Regions from separate parts of the Actinoplanes sp. NPDC023714 genome, predicted to be linked through region 1. Evidence: riboswitches for the same ligand, from Rfam matches in the RefSeq annotation. Region 1 holds a riboswitch; each other region holds the start of a gene.
What was found. Region 1 has a riboswitch for cobalamin ahead of bluB (5,6-dimethylbenzimidazole synthase). Riboswitches for the same ligand answer to the same signal wherever they lie in the genome.
Positions count from the first base shown of each region.

Region 2: another riboswitch for cobalamin. It lies ahead of AB0G10_RS28240 (VWA domain-containing protein); the one in region 1 lies ahead of bluB (5,6-dimethylbenzimidazole synthase).
Region 3: another riboswitch for cobalamin. It lies ahead of AB0G10_RS22270 (ribonucleoside-diphosphate reductase subunit alpha); the one in region 1 lies ahead of bluB (5,6-dimethylbenzimidazole synthase).
Region 4: another riboswitch for cobalamin. It lies ahead of AB0G10_RS37735 (ABC transporter substrate-binding protein); the one in region 1 lies ahead of bluB (5,6-dimethylbenzimidazole synthase).

Region 1 covers NZ_JBFAAR010000002.1:464,946-470,196, reverse strand. The annotation lists gene AB0G10_RS09990 (aminotransferase class V-fold PLP-dependent enzyme) at 1-1,494, shown strand, start outside; gene bluB (5,6-dimethylbenzimidazole synthase) at 1,719-2,348, opposite strand; cobalamin riboswitch at 2,383-2,613, opposite strand; gene AB0G10_RS09980 (SAM-dependent methyltransferase) at 2,898-3,365, shown strand; gene AB0G10_RS09975 (serine hydrolase domain-containing protein) at 3,365-4,201, shown strand; gene AB0G10_RS09970 (hypothetical protein) at 4,198-4,419, opposite strand; gene AB0G10_RS09965 (trypsin-like serine protease) at 4,591-5,251, shown strand, end outside.
Region 2 covers NZ_JBFAAR010000007.1:32,483-37,733, reverse strand. The annotation lists gene AB0G10_RS28240 (VWA domain-containing protein) at 1-1,945, opposite strand, end outside; cobalamin riboswitch at 2,002-2,125, opposite strand; gene AB0G10_RS28235 (gluconokinase) at 2,513-4,069, shown strand; gene AB0G10_RS28230 (citrate synthase) at 4,343-5,251, opposite strand, start outside.
Region 3 covers NZ_JBFAAR010000004.1:652,719-657,969, forward strand. The annotation lists gene AB0G10_RS22265 (ribonucleotide-diphosphate reductase subunit beta) at 254-1,249, opposite strand; gene AB0G10_RS22270 (ribonucleoside-diphosphate reductase subunit alpha) at 1,249-3,603, opposite strand; cobalamin riboswitch at 3,733-3,943, opposite strand; gene AB0G10_RS22275 (YegS/Rv2252/BmrU family lipid kinase) at 4,004-4,927, opposite strand; gene AB0G10_RS22280 (BTAD domain-containing putative transcriptional regulator) at 5,122-5,251, shown strand, end outside.
Region 4 covers NZ_JBFAAR010000012.1:202,567-207,817, forward strand. The annotation lists gene fliQ (flagellar biosynthesis protein FliQ) at 1-80, opposite strand, end outside; gene AB0G10_RS37725 (ABC transporter ATP-binding protein) at 77-901, opposite strand; gene AB0G10_RS37730 (iron ABC transporter permease) at 898-1,962, opposite strand; gene AB0G10_RS37735 (ABC transporter substrate-binding protein) at 1,959-2,882, opposite strand; cobalamin riboswitch at 2,988-3,119, opposite strand; gene AB0G10_RS37740 (DUF4229 domain-containing protein) at 3,165-3,551, opposite strand; gene AB0G10_RS37745 (hypothetical protein) at 3,574-4,002, opposite strand; partial or broken gene AB0G10_RS37750 (aminofutalosine synthase MqnE) at 4,069-4,362, opposite strand; partial or broken gene AB0G10_RS37755 (aminofutalosine synthase MqnE) at 4,504-4,671, opposite strand; gene AB0G10_RS37760 (NlpC/P60 family protein) at 4,888-5,251, shown strand, end outside.

The DNA of each region.
Region 1 (5,251 bases):
ACCCGTTACGCCAACACGCACACCGAGGCGTCGGCCACCGGCGCGCAGACCGGGGCGCTGCGCGAGGAGGCCCGCTCGATCATCCACCGCAGCGTCGGCGGCGGCCCCCACCACGTGGTGATCTTCTGCGGTTCGGGGGCGACCGCGGCGGTCGCGAAGCTCGCCGGGATCCTGGGGTTGAGGATTCCGGAAAACCTCGATGATGCGTACGACCTGAGCGCCCGGATCCCGGCCGGCGAGCGGCCGGTCGTGTTCGTCGGGCCCTACGAGCACCACTCCAACGAACTCCCCTGGCGGGAGTCGATCGCCGACGTCGTCGAGATCGATTCGGACCACACCGGGCACGTCGACCTCGGTGTGCTGCGGGAGGCGCTGATCGCGTACCGGGACCGCCCGCTGCGGATCGGCAGCTTCTCCGCGGCCTCCAACGTCACCGGCATCCTCACCGACACGGCCGCGGTCTCGGCGGTGCTGCGCGAGCACGGCGCCCTCTCGGTCTGGGACTACGCCGCCGCCGGCCCGTACGTGCCGATCACCATGGACGGCAAGGACGCCGTCTTCCTCTCCCCGCACAAGTTCGCGGGCGGCCCGCAGACTCCCGGCGTGCTCGTGGTGGACCGCCGGCTGCTGACGAACCGGGTGCCGGTCATCCCCGGCGGCGGCACCGTCGCGTACGTCGACCCGACCGGCCACCGCTACCTCACCGACCCGGTCGCCCGCGAGGAGGGCGGCACCCCGGCCATCGTCGAGTCGATCCGGGCCGGCCTGGTCTTCGCCGTGAAGGACGCCGTCGGCACCGACGTGATCCAGGAGCGCGAGCACGCCCTGTGGCGCCGCGCCCGCGACCGCTGGCGGGCCGAGCCGGCCATCGAGATCCTCGGCGACCTGGACGCCGACCGCCTCTCCATCGTCTCGTTCCAGATCCGCGCCGGCGACCGCTACCTGCACCACAACTACGTGGCGGCGCTGCTCAACGACCTCTTCGGCATCCAGGCCCGCAGCGGCTGCTCCTGCGCCGGCCCCTACGGCCACCGCCTCCTCGGCATCGACGAGTCCCACTCCCGCGAGTTCCGCGGCGAGATCGTGGACGGCTGGGAGGGCATCAAGCCGGGCTGGAGCCGGCTCAACCTCAACTACTTCATCTCCGAGACCGTCGCCGACTACCTCATCGACGCGGTCCTGCTGATCGCCGCGCACGGCGCCCGGCTGCTCCCGGAGTACCGCTTCGACCCCCGTACCGGCCGCTGGACCCACCTCCGCCACCGGCACCCGGATCTGCGCCTCGCCGACCTGCGCCTCAACCCCGACGGCACCGTCACCACACCGCCGCCCCCGTCGGAGACCGTCGGTGAGGACGCCCTGGCCGGCTACCTCACCGAGGCGCGCTCCCTTCTCACCAGCCGCCCTCTGCCCGCCGACGGCACCCGCCTCGACCTGCCGCCGGCCTTCGAGAAGCTGCGCTGGTTCCTCCTCCCGGACGTCTGCCTGCCCTGAGCTCCCCCGCCTGACCGGCTCTCGGCCCCCGCCCGGGAACCCGGCTGCAGCGCGTTGCTGCGCCCGGGCCTTCGCGACGACAACGGGCTGCAGCCGGCCGGGCTCTCTACGCCGGTGGCTGGAGGAGCCGCGGGCCGAGATCGTCGCCACGGGGACGTGGCTCCATGACGATCTCGTCCCTATGGCCGTGCGGATCGTGACGTCGAACTACATGCCCGGGCCGGTCAGGTGGGAGTAGGGGCGGTCCATCGGTCGGTGTGGACGGCCTGCTGCCAGGGGGTTCGGTGGCGCCAGCCGTGGCGCTCCAGGTCGGGGGTCTGCTCGAGGTGGGTGACCGGGCCGACGCAGAGCCAGGCGACCGGGCGGATGGTCGCGGGGATGTCCAGCAACTGCTGGACGAACGGTTCGCGGTAGAAGGAGACCCAGCCGACTCCCAGGTCTTCGGCGGTGGCGGCCAGCCAGAGGTTCTGGATGGCCAGGCATACCGAATAGAGGCCGGCGTCGGCGATGGCGTGCCGGCCCAGGACCGCGGGGCTGCCGCGATCGGGGTCGTAGGTCACCACGATGGAGAGCGTGCTCTCCCGTACCCCCTCGATTTTGATCTTGTGAAAGGGCGCGGCGTCGGGGAGGGTGGCCGCGAAGACGTCGCGCTCGTGCATCACGTGTTCGTGGAAGGCGGCCCGGGTCGCGGCGTCGCGGATCACGATGAAGTCCCAGGGCTGGGAGAGACCTACGCTGGGCGCGGCGTGGGCGGCGGACAGCACGCGGGCGAGCACCTCGTCCGGGATCGGCGCGCCGGTGAACTGGCCGCGCACGTCGCGGCGGCGGTGGATGACGTCGTAAACGTGGTTCATGGGCAGGCTCCCGCTGCGTCCTGCCCCGGCGGACCGGGGCGACCGTGAGCGAGGCCGGTCTTCGGACTCCCGGATCGACGCCTCACCGCCCGCCTTCCCAGCCAGGCCGGCCATCGAGATGACCGGCCCGGAAGCCAGTGGCTGCGCACGAGGCGCGTGGGCGGCAGCTCCCCGGTCACCGCGGCGGGCCCGTGCCGGAATCACACCGGCTTCCCAGATTCTCCCCGCCCTGACCGGGCGGGGCACCTCGCGACAAGTTCGTGCCGCCGGAAACCCTACCCGCTAGCGGGGGCGGCGGCGCGGGCGGCGGTCCGGCGGCGCCCAGACGGTCCTGCGCCGCACGCCGCACGACGATCGGCGGCCCGGCTTGCGGATGCGGGTGCCGTGCGGCGGCTGAGCCGGTTCCACTGATCCTCCTGGGCGGGACGGTTGTGAATGCGGGTCGCGCCTACCCCGCCCGCACGAGATCCAAACACCGGGAACTCTAGCGAAGATCCTCGATGCGCCAGCCGCGGGTCACTCATGGACATCGAGCGATACCGTCGGGGCATGCCGGCCTTCGAGATCAAACCCATCGGGTACGTGGAGAACGGGCGGACCGACGTTCAGCACACCGACAACTGGGGCGCGGTCGTCAGCACGATCGTCGTCGATGCGGTGTTCGGCGACGCGTGCCTGCAAGGGCTCGAGGACTTCTCGCACGTCGAGGTGCTGTTCGTCTTCGACCGGCTCGCGGAGCTCGACGACTATCGGGAGCCTCGGCCCTATCGCGGGCGGGCGGATCTGCCGGCTGTCGGGATCTTCGCGGGGCGGGGGCCGCGGCGACCGAATCGGATCGGGGTGACGACCTGCTCCATCGTGGCGGTGGAGGGGCGGGTGCTGACCGTGCGCGGGCTGGACGCCGTGGACGGGACACCGGTCGTCGACCTCAAGCCGGCCATGCGGGAGTTCAGCCCTGAGGACCTGACGCAACCGGCGTGGGTCAGCGAGATGATGACGGAGTACTTTCAGCCGTGATGCGCACCGAGATCCTGGTCAAGCAGGGTGACGAGGTCGTCGCCGACGACACGAGCGACGTGCGGTATCAGATCGCGTCGGTGAGCAAGCAGTTCACCGCGGCGGCCGTGCTGATGCTCGCGGAGAAGGGCGCGCTCGCGCTCGACGACGACCTGGGGCGGTGGATCGGCGGGTGGCCGGCGATCACGCTGCACCAGCTGCTCACGCACACGGCCGGGGTCGGTCACTGGGAGGACTTCCCGGAGACCGATCTGTCCCAGGGGGACGGCGCACTGCTGGCAACCTTCCGGGACGCGCCTCTGAAGTTCGCGCCCGGCACCCGGTGGTACTACAGCAGCCCCGGCTACGTCCTGCTCGCGCACGTCGTCCAGCGGGCGAGCGACACCCCCTACCGCGCCTACCTCGCCGAACGGATCTTCACGCCGCTCGGTCTGAGCAGGACGTTCGCCGGGAACGCGCCCGCGGGCGAGCCGGACCTGGCGACCGGGCACGACGCGGACGGCAATGCCGTGGACAGCTGGGAGCTCGACATCACCGGGATGGGCGCCGGGGATCTCTGGTCGACCGCGCACGACCTCATGACCTGGCTCGACGCGCTCCGCACCGACGCGCTGCTGAGTGAACACTCCCGGTCACTGATGCTCAGCGACCATGGGCACGGCTACGGCTACGGCACGTTCGTTAGGGAGGTCAACGGCCGGCCCGCGTGGTATCACACCGGGCACAACCGAGGATTCAAGGCGCTGGCCGGCAGTGTGCCGACCGTTGACCGCCGCATCGTCGTGGTGAGCAACACCGAGCGCACGGACCCCCGTACGCTCGAAAGGCTTTTCTAATCAGCGTCGAAACTCTCGGCACGCAATCCGGCGGCGGTGAGCGCGTCGAGACGATCCGCCTGGGCGGCCTCCTCGTTGCGGACCAGCTCGGCATACTCGATCAGCACGCTCGGGTCGGTGGTGTCGTCGATCCGGTCGAAGTAGCGCTGCGTCTGCCGGACCGCCTCGGCGTAGCCCTCGGCGGCCGCCCGGATCCGGATCAAGGTCTCGTCTGCCATGGGCAGCGGGTACCCGCCCGCCGAGCCGTTCATGCAGCCGGCTAATGCCGAGCCGTTCATGCAGCCGGCTGATTCGGAGCGGAATTGAACGCCATTCGCGTCCGGATCGTCAGTGAAGTAGGCGCGCGGCCCCGCCGGGGAGTTGCCGGGGCCGCCTAAGCTTCACGGACGGTGACGACGAAGATGTGGAAGATGCTCGCGGCGCTCCTCGCGATCCCGGTGGGGGCGGTCGTCGCGGCTGCCCCGGCCGAGGCCATCGCGAACGGGGAGAGCGTGCCCGACGGGCGCTATCCGTTCGCGGTCAAGCTGATCGACAACGGTATTCCGACCACCGACGGCGGCACCCGCGACAGCTCCTGCTCCGGCGGCCTCATCTCGCCGCACTGGGTGCTCACCGCCGGACACTGCTTCCAGGACGAGAACGGCGACCGGGTCGATCGGCCGGTCGCCGAGGAGTCCCTCGCGGCGGTCGGGCGCACCGATCTGACCGGCGAGGACGGGCACATGGCCGAGGTCGTCGAGGTGCGCCAGCACGGGTCGGCCGACGTCGCGCTCGCCCGGCTCGACAGGGCGATAACGGACATCACTCCCCTGCGGCTCAGCCGGAAACGTCCGGCCGCCGGGCAGAAGGCACGGCTTGTCGGGTACGGGTTCACGAAGGCCACGAACAGGAAGACGCCTGATCGCCTGCGGACAGGGCAGTTCAAGGTCAGCGGCGTCGAGAAGGTCGAGATGGGCCTTTCCGGGCTGGCGCCGAAGGCGAGCACGAGCCCGTGCGAGCGGGACTCGGGCGGGCCGTACTTCACCGAGTCGGGCGGGGCCGCCACCGTCA
Region 2 (5,251 bases), on a different contig from region 1:
CCACCACGGAGGCGACGCCGTTCAGGGCCGGGGCCATCAGCAGCGGGTCCGGGCCGCTCGTGGCCCGGCCGTCCGTCACCAGGATCAGCAGCGGACGGCGGCGCGGATCCCGGCGGCGCTCGGTGGCGATCGTGGAGGCCGCCGCGCGGAGGCCGGCCGCGAGCGGCGTACGCCCCCCGGTCCGCAACGCGGCCAGCCGCATGACGCCCACCTCGTGACTGGACGTGGGCGGCAGCACCACCTCGGCCTCCGCCCCCCGAAACGTGATCATGCCGATCCGGTCCCGCCGCTGGTAAGCGTCCCGCAGCAGCGACAGCACCGCCGTCTTGACGAGCGTCATGCGCTTGCGGGCCGCCATCGAGCCGGAGGCGTCCACGACGAACAGGACGAGGTTGGCCTCGCGTCCCACGTGGACGGCTTCCCGGAGATCCCGCGGAATCACGCGCAGGTCCCCCGCCGCGCCGGACTCCAGCGCCGACCTCTCGATCGCGGCTCGCAGGGTGGCGGGCAGGTGGGGTGCCCCGGCAAGCCTGCCGAGCGGCGGGCGGCTGCCGACCACCCTCCCCCGGCGGGCGAAGGCGGGGGAACGCCGGCCCGCGTGACCGCCCTCGCCACGGGCCGCGATCGTCAGGGTGCGGGTGCGGTAGGCCTGCCCGGCCGACGCGACGGCGCCCGCCGTGGACTGTCCAGGGGCGTCCGGCTGCGGGGTCTGCTGCGGGGAATCGTCCGGGGCCGGGCCGCGCGACTCCTGAGTCTCCGGGCGCCCGCCCGCTTGCGGAGCTGAGGACGCGTCCGGAGCGGGGCTTCCGCCCGTACCCGAAGGATCTGACCCGCCGCCGCCCGACGGACCTTGCGGCCCTCCGCCGTCAGGCGGGCCCTCCCCCTCAGGATCGTCGCCGCCCTCCGGATCGTCGTCGTCCTCCTGTGCCTGACGCTCGGCCTCGGCCAGGGCCTGCTCGAGCTTCTCCTCGTCGGTGCCGGGCGGGTCCAGCGGATCGGTACGGCGGCGGTGCGGGAGGGCCAGGCGCGCGGCGTCGGCGACATCCTCGGCGTTCACCACGTCGCGGCCCTTCCAGGCGGCGAGGGCGACCGCCGACCGGGCCACCACGATGTCGGCGCGCATGCCGTCGACGCCGTAGGCCAGGCACACCCGGGCGATCCGGTCCAGTTCGGCGTCGGGCAGCTTCACCGACGGCAGCAGGGCGCGGGCCTCGGCGATGCGGGCGGCGTAATCCCGCTCGGCGTCCCGGTAGCGGGCCGCGAAACCGTCCGGGTCGGCCTCGTACGCGAGACGCCGCCGGACCACCTCGGCGCGCTGGGCGGCGTTGCGGGGCGCGGCCACGTTCACCACCAGGCCGAACCGGTCGACCAGCTGCGGGCGGGGCTCGCCCTCCTCCGGGTTCATCGTGCCGACCAGCAGGAACCGGGCCGCGTGCTTGACCGACACCCCGTCCCGCTCGACGTGGGCCCGGCCCATCGCGGCCGCGTCCAGCAGCAGGTCCACCAGATGATCCGGGAGCAGGTTGACCTCGTCGACGTAGAGCACGCCCCGGTGCGCGGCGGCCAGCAGCCCCGGCTCGTAGGCCTTCACCCCGTCGCTGAGCGCCCGCTGAATGTCGAGGGTGCCGACGACCCGGTCCTCGGTGGCGCCGACCGGCAGTTCGACGAGGCTGGCCGGGCGCTCGCCGGCCGGGCTGTCGATCGCGTGCGGGCCGTCCGGGCAGTCCGGGTCGGGCGCGGCCGGGTCGCAGGCGAACCGGCAGCCGCGCACCGTCCGGATGCTCGGCAGCAGCCCGGCCAGCGCCCGTACGACGGTGCTCTTCGCGGTGCCCTTCTCGCCGCGCACCAGCACCCCGCCGACCGCCGGCGAGACGGCGGTGAGCAGCAGCGCCAGGCGCAGGTCATCGAGGCCGACGACGGCCGAGAACGGGTACGGAGTAGTCACGGGAGATCCCTTCCGGCGGGTGTCCACGCCCGCGCGACGGCCGAAACGAGCGGCCGGAGTCTCCTGACTCCCGGATCGACGTTCCCCGCGCGCCTTCCGGCCGTAGTCGCCGTGGCTGTCGTGGCGGTTCGCTCCCCGGTCACAGTGGCGGGACCGTCCCGGACTCGCACCGGGTTCCTCCGCTACCGCTCATGGTCACTCTTTCCTACGCCCGGGTGCGGCGTCAACGCGGGGTGTCCCTCATCAAGATCTTTTTAGGGTACGGACCTAAGCCGTCCACGACCGCAGGTCCGGCCGCCCCCGCCCGTCGACGCGGGCGCAGCGGGGGGTCGAGGCCGTGACGCGTCTTTCGCGTGAGGTGCGTGGTCACCCCTGACCCGTCCCGCCCTCCGCATCCCTCCCCGGCCGGCGTCGCCGCTGGTGCCGGGCGGTGTTCCGGCCGGTGCTCCGGGCGGTGTTCCGGGCGGGAGGGAAGGCCGGCGCGGGATGCCGAGGGCGGCAACCCGATGGGTGGGGAAGGATGTCAGACGGGTATTGACGCGGCGGGACGGCTCAGGGAGGCAGCACATGGACGTCGTGATCGGGATCGACACCGGGACCACCGCCACGAAGGGGGTGGCCACCGGTCCGGCCGGGGAGCTCAGGGCGCTGACCAGCGTGCACTATCCGCTGTCGGTGCCCGGGCCGGGACGGGCGGAGCTCGACCCCGAGCAGCTCGCCGCCGCCGCGATCAAGGCGCTCGTGGACGTCGCGAAGGAGTGCCGGGAGAACGGCGACCGGGTGATCGCGATCGGTCTGAGCGCGTTCCTGCACGCGCTCGTGCCGATGGCCGCGGACGGCCGGCCGCTCGGGCCGCTGATCACCTGGGCGGACAACCGGGCCGCGGAGCAGGCCGAGCGGATCGCGGACAAGAAGGCTCTGCAGGCCCGTACCGGCACGCCGGTCCATCCGATGTCGCCGCTCACGAAACTGGCCTGGTTCGCCGAGAACGAGCCGGGCACGCTGCGCGACACGCCACGCTGGGGTGGCGTGAAGGAGCTGGTGGTCGCCGCGCTCGCGGAGGCCCCGTTCGTCGTCGACCTCTCGGTCGCCTCCGGCACGGGCCTCTACGACATCCACTCACGGCAGTGGGACCCCGAGGCCGTGGAAACAGCGAGGGTACGCCGGGAGCAACTGGCTGAGGTCGTACCCACGACCACGTCGTTGCGGTTGAAGCGGGAGGTGGCGAGCGCGGCCGGGCTCGACGCCGGCGTGCCGCTGATCATCGGGGCGGCCGACGGGCCCCTTGCGAACCTCGGGGTGGGCGCCACCCCGGCCGGGATCGCCGCCGTCTCGCTCGGCACCAGCGGCGCCCTGCGCACCGTCGTCGACCGGCCGACCAGTGACGAGGCGGGGCGGCTGTTCTGCTACGCGCTGACCGAGGACCGCTGGGTGATCGGCGGGGCGGTGAACAACGCCGGCTCGGTGGTGCGCTGGGCCGGGGAGAGTTTCGCGGCCGGGTTCGAACGCCCCGGCGCCGAAGGCGAGGACGCCGACGAGCGGGACGCCGCGCTGCTGCTGGAGGCGGCCGGGGTGAAGGCCGGCAGCGACGGGCTGCTGTGCCTGCCGTACCTGCTGGGCGAGCGGGCGCCGTGGTGGCGTCCCGGGCTGCGCGGCGCCTACCTCGGCCTGCGCCGCGAGCACACCCGGCCACACCTGGTCCGTGCCGCCGTCGAGGGTGTCTGCCAGCAGCTGGCGCTGGTCCGGGACTCCTTCGACGCCGAAGGCAACACGCTCACCGAGATCCGGGCCACCGGCGGCGCGGTCGCGTCCGAACTGTGGACCGGCATCCTCGCGTCGGCGCTGGACCTGCCGGTAGCGGTCGCGGACACCCCGGAGGGCACCGCCCTGGGCGCCTGCCTGCTGGCCCGGCACGCGCTCGGCGAACTCCCCGACCTGGACGAGGCGGCAGCCCTCGTACCGATCAGCCGCCACACCCCACCGAACCCGGACGACGCCGCCTTCTACCGCAAGCTCCGACCCCTCGTCGAGCAGTCAGCCCTGGCGGTCCTCGACGTGGTGGCCGAGCTGGACAGGCTGGCCCCCGAACCCCTCCCCGGAACCGAAAAAGCAGTCCACTCCTAACCCCCGCGCCAGCGCCACCTCCCACCGCACCCCTCCCACCGCACCCCTCCCGCCGCCACCCCTCCCGCCGCGCTACCCCCACCGCACCCTCCCCCCGCGATCTTGTTGATCGGGGCAGCCCCGTTCCTGCACCAATCAACAAGATCGCGCAGGGGCGGGACGCGGAGGCGGGACGCCGGGCGGGGCGCGGGGGCGGCGCGGAGGTGGGTGACCGGGAAGCGCAAAGAGAAACGCCCTGCCGGGATCGACCGGCAGGGCGTTTGGAGAGAACTGTCAGCGCTGGTCCATCGCGACGAAGTCGCGCACCGGGGAGCCGGTGTAGATCTGGCGCGGACGGCCGATCTTGTTGGCCGGGTCGACCATCATCTCGCGCCACTGGGCGATCCAGCCGGGCAGGCGGCCGATCGCGAACAGCACCGTGAACATCTTGGTCGGGAAGCCCATGGCCTTGTAGATGAGGCCGGTGTAGAAGTCGACGTTCGGGTAGAGCTTGCGGGAGATGAAGTAGTCGTCCGAGAGGGCGATCTCCTCCAGCTTGAACGCGATCTCCAGCAGCGGGTCGGGCGTGTCGAGGGTGGAGAGGACCTCCTGGGCGGCCTTCTTCACGATCGCGGCGCGCGGGTCGTAGTTCTTGTAGACCCGGTGGCCGAAGCCCATGAGCTTGACGCCCTTTTCCTTGTTCTTCACTCGCGTGACGAACGAGTTGACGTCTCCGCCGTCCTTGCGGATCTGCTCCAGCATCTCGAGCACCGCCGCGTTGGCGCCGCCGTGCAGCGGGCCGGAGAGCGCGTTGATGCCGGCCGAGACCGAGGCGAACAGGTTCGCCTGCGCGGAGCCGACGAGGCGCACCGACGAGGTCGAGCAGTTCTGCTCGTGGTCGGCGTGCAGGATGAAGAGCATGTCGAGGATCTTCGCGACCTTCGGGTCCACGTCGTAGGGCAGCGTGGGCAGGCCGAAGGTGAGCCGGAGGAAGTTCTCGACGTAGTCGAGGGAGTTGTCCGGGTACGGCAGCGGATGGCCGATCGACTTCTTGTAGGCGTACGCCGCAATCGTCGGAAGTTTCGCCATCAGGCGGATTGCGGAGATATCGACCTGCTCCTCGTCGAGCGGGTCGAGCGAGTCCTGGTAGAAGGTCGAGAGCGCGGTCACGGCCGAGGAGAGCACCGACATCGGGTGCGCGTC
Region 3 (5,251 bases), on a different contig from region 1:
GGACTTCACAAGATCGGGGCGGAGGGGTGACGCCCGCGCCCGTGCGCCGCCGCCTTGCTGCGATCTTGGTGATTGCGACAGGAGTGGTCCTGTCGAACTTCACAAGATCGGGGCGGAGGGGTGACGCCCACGCCCGTGCGCCGCCGCCTTGCCGCGATCTTGGTGATTGCGACAGGGACGGTGCTGCCGGACTTCACAAGATCGCGGGGGGAGGGGTGGGCGGCAATGGGCGCGGGCGGGGAGGTGGCGGCGGCTAGAAGTCGTCGTCGAAGGTTACGGTTCCGGTTACTCCTACCTGGTAGGCGGATACTCGGCGCTCGAAGAAGTTGGACAGCTCCTGGACGTCCTGGAGTTCCATGAACGCGAACGGGTTGGTGCTTCCGTACATCGGGGCGATGCCCAGCGCCATGAGCCGCCGGTCGGCGACGTGCTGGAGGTATTCGCGCATGTCGGTGAGGGACATCCCGCTGACGCCCTGTTCGAGGAGGTCTTCGGCGAACTGGACCTCGCACTCCACGGCCTCGGCGAGCATCTCCCGCACCTGCTGCTCCATCGAGGCGTCGAACAGGTCCGGCTCCTCGGCGCGCACCTGGTCGACCACGTCGAACGCGAACGCCATGTGCATGCTCTCGTCGCGGAACACCCAGTTGGTGCCGGACGCGAGGCCCTGCAGGACGCCGCGGGAGCGCAGGAAGTAGACGTACGCGAAAGCCCCGTAGAAGAACAGGCCCTCGATGCAGGCCGCGAAGCAGATCACGTTGAGCAGGAAGGCGCGCCGGTCCTCGCGGGTCTTCAGCGCCCGCAGCTCGAAGACCGAGTCGATCCACTTGAAGCAGAACTCGGCCTTGCGCGCGATCGACGGGATGTTCTCGACGGCGGCGAACGCGGCGGCCCGCTCGTCCAGGTCGGGGACGTAGGTGTCGAGCAGGTTCAGATAGAACTGGACGTGCACGGCCTCCTCGAACAGCTGCCGGGACAGGTAGAGCCGGCCCTCCGGGGAGTTGACGTGCTGGTAGAGGTTGAGCACCAGGTTGTTCGCCACGATGGTGTCGCCGGTGGCGAAGAACGCGACGAGCCGGGAGACCAGGTGCTTCTCCGCGTCCGACAGGCGGGCCAGGTCGGCGAGGTCGGAGTGCAGGTCGACCTCCTCGACCGTCCAGGTGTTCTTGATGGCGTCCTTGAAGCGGTCGAAGAAGTGCGGGTACTTCATCGGCCGCAGGGTCAGGTCCATTCCGGGGTCGAGCAGCATTACTGGCAGGCCTCACAGGACTCGGGGTTTTCGAGGGAGCAAACGTCAGCGGGCGTGAGCGCGGGGATCAAGGACACCGTCGCCTGCTGGATGCGTGTGGCGGGACGCGACCGCAGGTAGTAGGACGTCTTCAGCCCGGACTTCCAGGCGTAGAGGTACATCGACGAGAGCTTGCCGATGGTCGGCGCCGCCAGGAACAGGTTCAGCGACTGCGACTGGTCGATGTAGGGCGCCCGCGCCGCGGCGAGGTCGATGAGCGCGCGCTGCGGCAGCTCCCACGCCGTCCGGAACAGCTCGCGCACGTCGGCGGGGAGCTCGGCGATGCCCTGCACCGACCCCTCGGCGCGCTTGATCGCCTCCCGGATGGGGGCGGTCCACAGATTCCGGGCCTTCAGTTCCCGTACCAGATAGGTGTTGATCTGAAGAAACTCGCCGGACATGGTCTCTCGCTTGAACAGGTTGCTGACCTGCGGCTCGATGCATTCGTAGCATCCCGCGATGGACGCGATCGTGGCGGTCGGGGCGATCGCGACCAGAAGCGAGTTGCGCAGACCGTGCTCGGCGATCGACTCCCGCAGCGCCTCCCATCGGGCGGTCTGGGTGACCGTGGCGCCCCACAGGTCCGGGTGCAGATCACCCCGGGCCGCCCGGGTCTCCGGATAGGCCGGATGCGCGCCGAACCGGGCCGCGAGGGCCGCCGACGACTCCAGCGCGGTCAGGAAGATCTCCTCCTGGACCCGGGTGGACAGTTCGCGCGCGGCCGGCGAGTCGAACGGCAGCCGCAGCGTGAAGAACGCGTCCTGCAGGCCCATCAGGCCGAGGCCGACCGGGCGCCAGCGCGGGTTCGACGCGGCCGCCTGCCGCGCCGGATAGTAGTTGATGTCGATGACCCGATCCAGGAAGACCACCGCCATGCGTACGGTCTCCCGCAGCCTCTCCCAGTCGACGCCCGCGGCGGTCACGTGCGCGCCCAGGTTCACCGAGCCGAGGTTGCAGACCGCCGTCTCGTCGTCGTTGTTCACCTCGAGGATCTCGGTGCAGAGATTGGAGAGGTGAATGACGTTCCCGGGCGCTCCGGTCTGATTGGACAGGCGGTTCGACGGATCCTTGAACGTCATCCAGCCGTTGCCGGTCTGGGCCAGGGTGCGCATCATCCGCCCGTACAGATCTCGGGCTTTAATGGTTTTCACGGCCTTCTTCTCGGCGAGCCGGTAGGCCTCGGTGAAGGCGTCGCCATAGAGATCGGGCAGCTCAGGGGCATCGGATGGGTCGATCAACGACCAATCTTCATCGGCCTCGACCCGGCGCATGAATTCGTCCGGGATCCAATTCGCCAAATTCAAGTTATGTGTACGCCGGGAGTCCTCGCCCGTGTTGTCCCGCAATTCCAGGAACTCCTCGACATCGGGGTGCCACGGCTCCAGATAGACGCACGCGGCACCCTTGCGCCGGCCGCCCTGATTGACCGCGGCCACCCCGGCGTCGAGCGTTTTGAGGAATGGCACGATGCCGTTCGACCGGCCGTTCGTGCCCCGGATCAGCGCGCCCCGGCCCCGCACCCGCGACCAGGAGATGCCGATGCCGCCGGAGAACTTCGACAGCTTCGCGACCTGGTGGTAGCGCTCGTAGATCGAGTCGAGCTCGTCCCGGGGGGAGTCGACGAGGAAGCAGCTCGACATCTGGGTGTGCCGGGTGCCCGCGTTGAACAGCGTCGGTGAGCTGGGAAGATAGGCGAGGCTCGACATGAGGCGGTAGAAGCCGATCGCCTCGTCGGCGTCTTCGGAGAGCCCGCACGCGACGCGGAGGAGCCAGTGCTGCGGGGTCTCGATGATCGTCCGCTTGGTGGGGTGCCTCAGGAGGTAGCGGTCGGTGACGGTGCGCAGGCCGAAGTATTCGAACCGCAGGTTGGCGTCATCGTCGATCGCAGCATCCAGCTTGTCCGCATTTTTCGCGACAAATGCTGCTGTCTCATCGCCGATCAAGCCCTCGTCGTGACCGCACTTGATCGACTCGCTGAACGTCGTGATGCCCTGCTCGCCGACCTCTTTGGCGTTGTATTCGGCGAGCAGACGGGCCGCCAGCTTGGAATACTGCGGCTCCTCACCGATCAGCTCGGCGGCCGTCTGGATCGACAGCTTGTCCAGCTCGGCCGTGGTGGCGCCGTCGTAGAGGCCGCTGATCGTCCTGGTGGCGACCCGCAGCGGGTCCACTTCGTCCAGGTCGGCGACCCAGCGCTCGACCGCTGTGACGATCTTGTTGACGTCGACCGGCTCGGTCTCGCCGTTGCGCTTGCGGACCTGCATGGCGTGCCTGCGTTGCTCCGGCACACCGGTCTTCTCCGGTGTCAGCGTCATCGCTGTCTGTCGCTCTCTCCTCGCGAGCCCATGGTCTTCGGGCACGGGGAGACGCCGGCCGGTCGCGACTCAGTCGCCGGCTCATTCGGCGTCGGTCGTCCCGCGCGACCTCCGACCGCCGCACGCCGGGATGGCATGCGGCGCGCTGGCAGGTCTTCGGACTCGTGGGCACGGCTCGGTAGAGCCACCTACTGGCCGTCGCTTCCCAGGCTTGCGCCCAGTGCTTACTGACGGCGGTCGTTCCCACTGACCGCTGCGGGGCAGTTCCGGACTCACACCGGATTCCCTCTTGCCTCGGCGTCCGCTCGCGCGGGGCCGAACCAGCTGCGGGAGACACCATATCTGGGTCGGTGCGCGTTTCCGCAACCCAACATGCTGTGTGTGATCTTAAAAGGGCGGGTCAGTGATCTTCAGTACCCGGCGGGGCCATGATCCGCAGGGCGTTGGCATCGAGGGCGATCCGCAGCGGCGTCCTCCCGCACGGCTCGCCGTCCACCTCGACGGCGGCTGGACGGTCCGTCTCCAGCCACAGTTCGCCGACCGCCAGGAAAGGACGTTCATGCAGGGTACGGCGGTGCCCCGTCAAAGCATTCCGGGCCGTCTCGCGCAGAAGCTCCCGCCGGGTCGCGCCGCCCACCGGATACGCCACCAGCAGCCGGTCGTCGGCGTGCGCGTCCGCCGTGATCGGACGGCCGGCGTGGAAGCCGCCGTTCGCCACGTACACCTGATGCGTCTCGAAGACGATCTCCCCGCCGCCGGCCCGGACCGTCGCCCGCAGCGGCCGGTGCCTCGTCAGCAGCCCCAGCGCGGTGATCGGGTAGGCGAGGCGCCCGACCGCCCGCTTGAGCCGGCTCGGTGCGTTGATCATCACCTCGGCGGACAGGCCGATGCCGACGTGGTTCGTGAACGGCATGTCCCCGGCGATCCCGAGGTCCACATCGATCACCAGGCCCTCGGTCATCGTGGTGACCGCCGTGTCCAGATCGGGCGGGATGCCGACCGTCCGCGCGAAGTTGTTCGTGGTGCCGAGCGGCAGCAGGCCGAGCGCCATGTCCCGGTGCGCCAGCATCCGGCCCGCCGTACTGATCGTGCCGTCACCGCCACCCGCCACCAGCAGGTCCGGGCCCAGGTCGATCGCCCTCTGCAGGCTCTGCTCGAGGTCGCCCTCGACGGCGTAGGCGCCGAGCAGCTTGAAACCCGCCCGCAGCAACCGGTCGTGCGCGTCCTCGTAGAACTGCCGGCCGCGCCGCGACTTGGCGTTGACCACCAGGGCAGCTCGCCGTTCGCGGTGAATGTCCTCGGTCAGCTGCTGCTTCGTCCGCACCGCCAGACCCTATCGCCCGTAGCTGATCGTCAGCTGGGTCGCTCGGTCCGGCTGCATGGTTTGGCTTGGCTGTACGAGAGGGCGACAATTCGGGCGTCGGGTGAGCGCTGGCGTTCAGCCGGGGGTGGCGGATCGATTGTCGGGGAGTGGATAAGTGGTGGTCGGGGACTTCGGGTACTGGTGAGAATGACGCCGTGGGGATCCGGGTGGGTGTGCTGGGACCGGTCGAACTGGTCCGGGACGGGCGCGTCATCCCGCTCACCGGTGCGCCACAGCGAGTGCTGCTCGCCCGCCTCGCCCTGGCCGGCGGCCGCCCCGTCCCCG
Region 4 (5,251 bases), on a different contig from region 1:
GTCAGCAGCACCGGGGCGGCCAGCTTCGCCGAGATGGTCATGGCTTGGAGGGCGAGTTCCACCACCATCGTGTCCGTCATAACGGATATATCGGTTTGTTGAGTGATTTTTGAGTGCTGTTCGGTTGCGGTCTGGTTGCTACGACGAGGGGGCCGTGCTCACCCTCGATCACCCGGACCCGCACCCGGTAGTGCTCGGCCAGGGTCTCCTCGGTCAGCACCTCGGTGGGCCGGCCCGCGGCCACCACCCGGCCGCCGGCCAGCAGGATCATGCGGTCCGCGTACTCCCCCGCCGTGGACAGGTCGTGCATCGTCGCCAGCACGGTCAGCCCGCGCTCCGACCGCAGCCGGTCCACCAGCTCGAGGACCTCCTGCTGGTGGCCGATGTCGAGGGCGCTCGTCGGCTCGTCCAGCAGCAGGATGCCGGCGCCCTGGGCGAGCGCGCGGGCCAGGAAGACCCGCTGCCGTTCCCCGCCGGAGAGGGTGTCGAGGCGGCGCCCGGCGAACGGCTCCAGGTCGAGTGCGGCGAGCACCTCGTCGACGACGGCCAGGTCCGAGGCCGACTCCCGGCCCAGGGGCGGGATGTACGGCGTACGCCCGAGCAGGACGTAGTCGTACACCCCCATGGCCGGTGGAACGACCGGCGACTGGGTCACGGTGGCGATCGCCTTGGCGCGGTCCCGGCGGCTCATGCTGGTGATGGCCCGGCCGTGCCAGCGGATCTCGCCCTCGTGCGGCAGGAGCCCGCCGATCGCCCGCAGCGCCGTCGACTTGCCGGCGCCGTTCGGTCCGATGATGGTGACCCATTCACCGGTGGCGACGGTCAGGTCGACGCCGTCGACGATCAGCGTGCCGTCCAGACGTACGCTGAGGTTTCGGACTTCTATCGAATTCTCGGTCATGCCGGTATCGCCTTGCTCGTCCTCATCACCAGGACGAAGAACGGCGCACCGAGGAAGGCCGTGACCACCCCGATCGGGATCTCCGCGTCGCCCGCGACGGTCCGGGCCACCAGGTCGGTCAGGGTGAGGAAAGCGGCGCCGAAGAGGATCGAGAGCGGCAGCAGCGAACGGTAGCTCGGCCCGGTCAGCAGCCGGATCGTGTGCGGCACGATCAGCCCGACGAAGCCGATCAGCCCGGAGACCGAGACCGCCGCGGCGGTGCCCAGCGACGCCGCGACGATCAGCAGGTACCGGCTGCGCTGCGGGTGCAGGCCCAGGCTCGCCGCCTCCGCGTCACCCACGGTCAGGACGTCGAGCTCGCGCCGCTGGGTCAGCACGATCACCGTCGTGACGATCACGTAGGGCAGGATCACCAGCACGTCGTGCCAGCCCGCCGTGGCGAGCCGGCCGAGCAGCCAGGAGTACACCTCCTGCAGCGACTCGACGTTCCGCTGCAGCAGGTAGGTCTGCGCCGCCGAGAGGAACGCCGACACCGCGACCCCCGCCAGGATCAGCGCGGCCGGCGTCCGGTTGCGGCTGCCTGCGGCGCCGAGCATCCAGGTGAGGGCGACCGCCAGGAGCGCACCGGCGAAAGCGGCCATGGGTACGGTGACCGGCAGCTCCACGGCAGCGGACGCGCCCAGGACGATCACGGCCGTGACACCGAGCCCGGCGCCGGCCGCCACACCGAGCAAGTACGGGTCGGCCAGCGGGTTGCGGAAGGCGCCCTGGTACGCGGCGCCGGCCAGCGCCAGCATCGCGCCGACCAGCAGACCCAGCACGACCCGGGGCAGCCGGAGTTGCATCAGGATCGCGATCTCGCGTTCGGAGAGGCCGCTGTCCAGCCGTACGCCCGGAATGAGATTGAGCATCTCGGCCGCGACCCCCGCCGGAGGGAGCCGGGCCGAGCCGAAGGCGAGGCCCGCGAGCGTCGCCACCAGGACCGCGAGCACGCCCGCGACGAGCCAGACCGGGCGGAGGCCCGCTCTCCTCGCCTCGTTCCGATTCTTGACCAGGGTCACGCCGGGATCTTGTTCAGGGCGTCGGCGACGGCTTGGACGAGGTCGACGGTGCGCGGGCCCCAGCGCGAGGCGATGTCGTCGTCGAGCGCGAAGATCTGACTCTTCTGCACGGCGGTCACCGCGGACCAGCCCTTGCGCGCCTTCACCGTCTCGGCGGACTGCTGGCAGCACTTGCTGTCGGCCAGGAAGATCGTGTCCGGGTTCGCCTGGACCACGGCCTCCTGGCTGAGTTGCGGGTACCCGCCGAACGAGCCGCTCGCGTCGGCCGCGTCCGCCACGTTGGTCATGCCGAACCTGCTGAAGACCGAGCCGACGAACGTCTTCGAGGTGGCCGAGTAGAGCTCCGGGCCGAGCTCGTAGAAGTAGCTGAGCGGCGTGGTCCGGGCCGGCGCCGACTTCACGATCTCGTCGATCTTCGCGGCCATCCCGGCGTTCACCTGCTCCGCCTCGGCCTCGTGGCCGGTCAGCGTGCCCAGCTCGCCGATCTGCTTGTAGGTGTCGTCGAGGGTGGCCGCGGCCGGCGCCACGAACGCCGGGATCGCCAGCTTCCCGAGCTGGGCCACGATGTTCTCGGTGTCGTTCGAGACCACCACGAGGTCGGGGTCCTTCGCGGCGATCGCCTCGGCGTTCGGCTTGAAGCCGGAGAGGTCGGACTTGGGCGCCTCGGCCGGGTGGTTGGACTGGTCGTCCACCGCCGTGACCTGCGCGCCCGCGCCGATCGCGAAGAGCATCTCGGTGGCGGTCGGGCTGAGGCTCACGATCTTCTCGGGCCGGGCCTCCAGCGTCACGCTGCCGACGGTGACCGGGTATGCCGCGTTCGCGCTCGGCGCGGTGGCCGGCTCGTCGTTCCCCCCGTCCCCGCAACCGGCGAGGACCAGGGCCGTCGCCGCGATCGCGGCGGTGAGCAGACGTCGTTTCATGATCAAGAACCTCCTGTCGGCCGGGCTGTGGTGCTTCGCCGACAGGGGCTTCTCGGCCGCCGCCTGCGAGGCGCCCCTCCCCGAGAGCGCTGAGTCGCGACCGGCGCCCAGGCGACCTGGCTAGACCTCCACTGCTGCGTGCTTCCGGAGGGATCACAGTTGCGGGACAGCGCCGGTTTCGCACCGGCTTCGCTGAGGCGCGGTCCTTGAAACGCTAACTCACCGGCAGCGCCCGATCGCCGTCGGTGGGTTCTCCAGTGCCTTTTAACGCGGTCGTGCTTTTTAGGAGCGCGTCTCGCTGGCCCGCTTGATCGCCGCTTCCTCGCTGGCGATCCCGTCCCGCTCCTGGCTGATCTTCTCGAGGCTGGTGGGCCGGTCGTTCAGGACGTCGGCGGCGGCGACCCGGTCTCCGGCCGCAGCGGCGTCCTCGTCGCCGGCGAGCGCCGAGCGCAGACGATCCTTCTCCGCGGTGCGCTTCGCGGCGATCGACCCGAGCTGCTCGGCCATCTCGTCACGCCACTTCCGCAGCAGCAGGAACGAGAGCGCCGCCGACGCGACGAACGCGACCATGGCTTTGACCAGGATGTTCAGAGGAACCGGCAGCAGCACGACGAAGGAACCCACGAACAGGCCGAGCCGGCCGAGCGTGTATTTGACGGCGGGACTCATCTCTTCTCTCCCTCAGCTCTCCTCAGCTCGACCGATGGTCGAGCCAGCGGAGGCCGTAGAACCAGACCAGGCAGTACACGACCGTACCGGTCGCCGCTCCGGCCACTCCGCTCACCAGGGCCGGCGCCACCCCCGAGACGAGACCGGCCACCGTCATCCCGAGCGCGACGCCGAAGCCGCCGGCCAGCGCGGCCACCACGACCCGGTGCGCGCCGAAGCCCTCGGCGCGGAACTCCTCGACGAAGAGCCAGACCGGCAGGATCAGGACGAGCCAGCCGTTCGACGAGCCGAACTCGCCGAGGCCGGTGAGCGCCATGATCGCCTCGAAGATCAGCAGGACGACCAGGCCGACCGCGAGCCCGGCGAACGCCGCGCCCAGCAGGTCGCTGACGGTCGCGAGCCGGCCGTCGGCGTCACGCCGGAGACCGCGCCTGCTCTGCTGCTGGGTCATCGGTCGCCTCCGCCCTCTGCTGTCACTGCTCTTCTCCGCCTTCTCGTGCTCAGACCCGCTGCGGTCTCAGGCCCAGACGCGCTGCGGCTCGCTGCGGCGCGCGGCGAAGGGGACGGCCGCCGCGTGCTCCTCGACGATCGCGTAGTCGGCGTCGCGCTCGATCGGCTGGAAACCGGCGTCCCAGATCAGATGGAGGAGATCGTCCTTCTCCTCGGGCGCGGAGCTGCCCAGATCGTCGGCGCCGAAGTTCAGCGACAGCTGCGCGACGGAACGGCCGATCGCGTCACCGCGGGCGCGCAGATGTGGCACGTCGTCGAGGAGGAGACGGAGGACGGCGAACACCTTCAGCGTCTCGGCCGGCATCACCGACTCGTGCGGCACCGGGACGACGACCGGCACGTCCTGCCGCTCGCGCAGGGCCAGCGCCTCGCCGATGAAGCCCAGCGGGTCGGCGGGGTCGCCGTAGGAGACGGTCTTCCCCTCGTCGCCGGAATCCCCGCCGACGCTGAACAGCACCCGCTCACCGTGCGACTCGAGCCGCCTGTGATGCGCGAGCCGCCCGAGCCAGGAGAGATCGTCCGACTCGTAGAGCGCCACGCCGTCCTCGCGGGTCAGCCGCTCACCGGCGTAGACCTTCGCCTCGAGCTCCTGCTTCCGCCCGGAGTCCATGGAGAGCCCCTTTCCGTCACCTCGAGTCGAGGGTACGTGCCGGGTCCGACAGAAGGCATCCGACGTGCGCGCCGGTTACCTGCGGCACCTGCCGTGATCTTGATATGCACGCAGAAGCCGAAATTTTCTCAGCGTGTTTTCATCTTCTTTCGATCGACACCGGTCCGCGGGCTGGGGTATGAACCTTAAGGAACGACTAGCGCGGACGGGGAGTTCATGTCCAAGGCATTGCGGTACGGATCGGCGATCCGGTCACGGTTCGCCCCGTCACGCCTGGGCCCGTTCGGACGTCTGCGCACCCTCGCCTACCCGGCCGCCGTCCTCGCCGCGATCGCCACGCTCTTCCAGCCGATCCCCGCGATGGCCGCGCCCACCACGCCGGCCGTTCCCGGCGTCCCCGGCGTCCCGGTCGCCGTGCCGGACACCGGCTCCCGCCCGACGCAGACCGGCTCGCTGGCCCTGCCCGGCACGCCGTCGACGGCCACCACGACGACCCCGGTCACCCCCGTCACCTCGATCACCGGCATCGCGACGAGCCCGGTCGTCCAGAAGATCGAGACGGGCCGCTCCGAGATCGCCA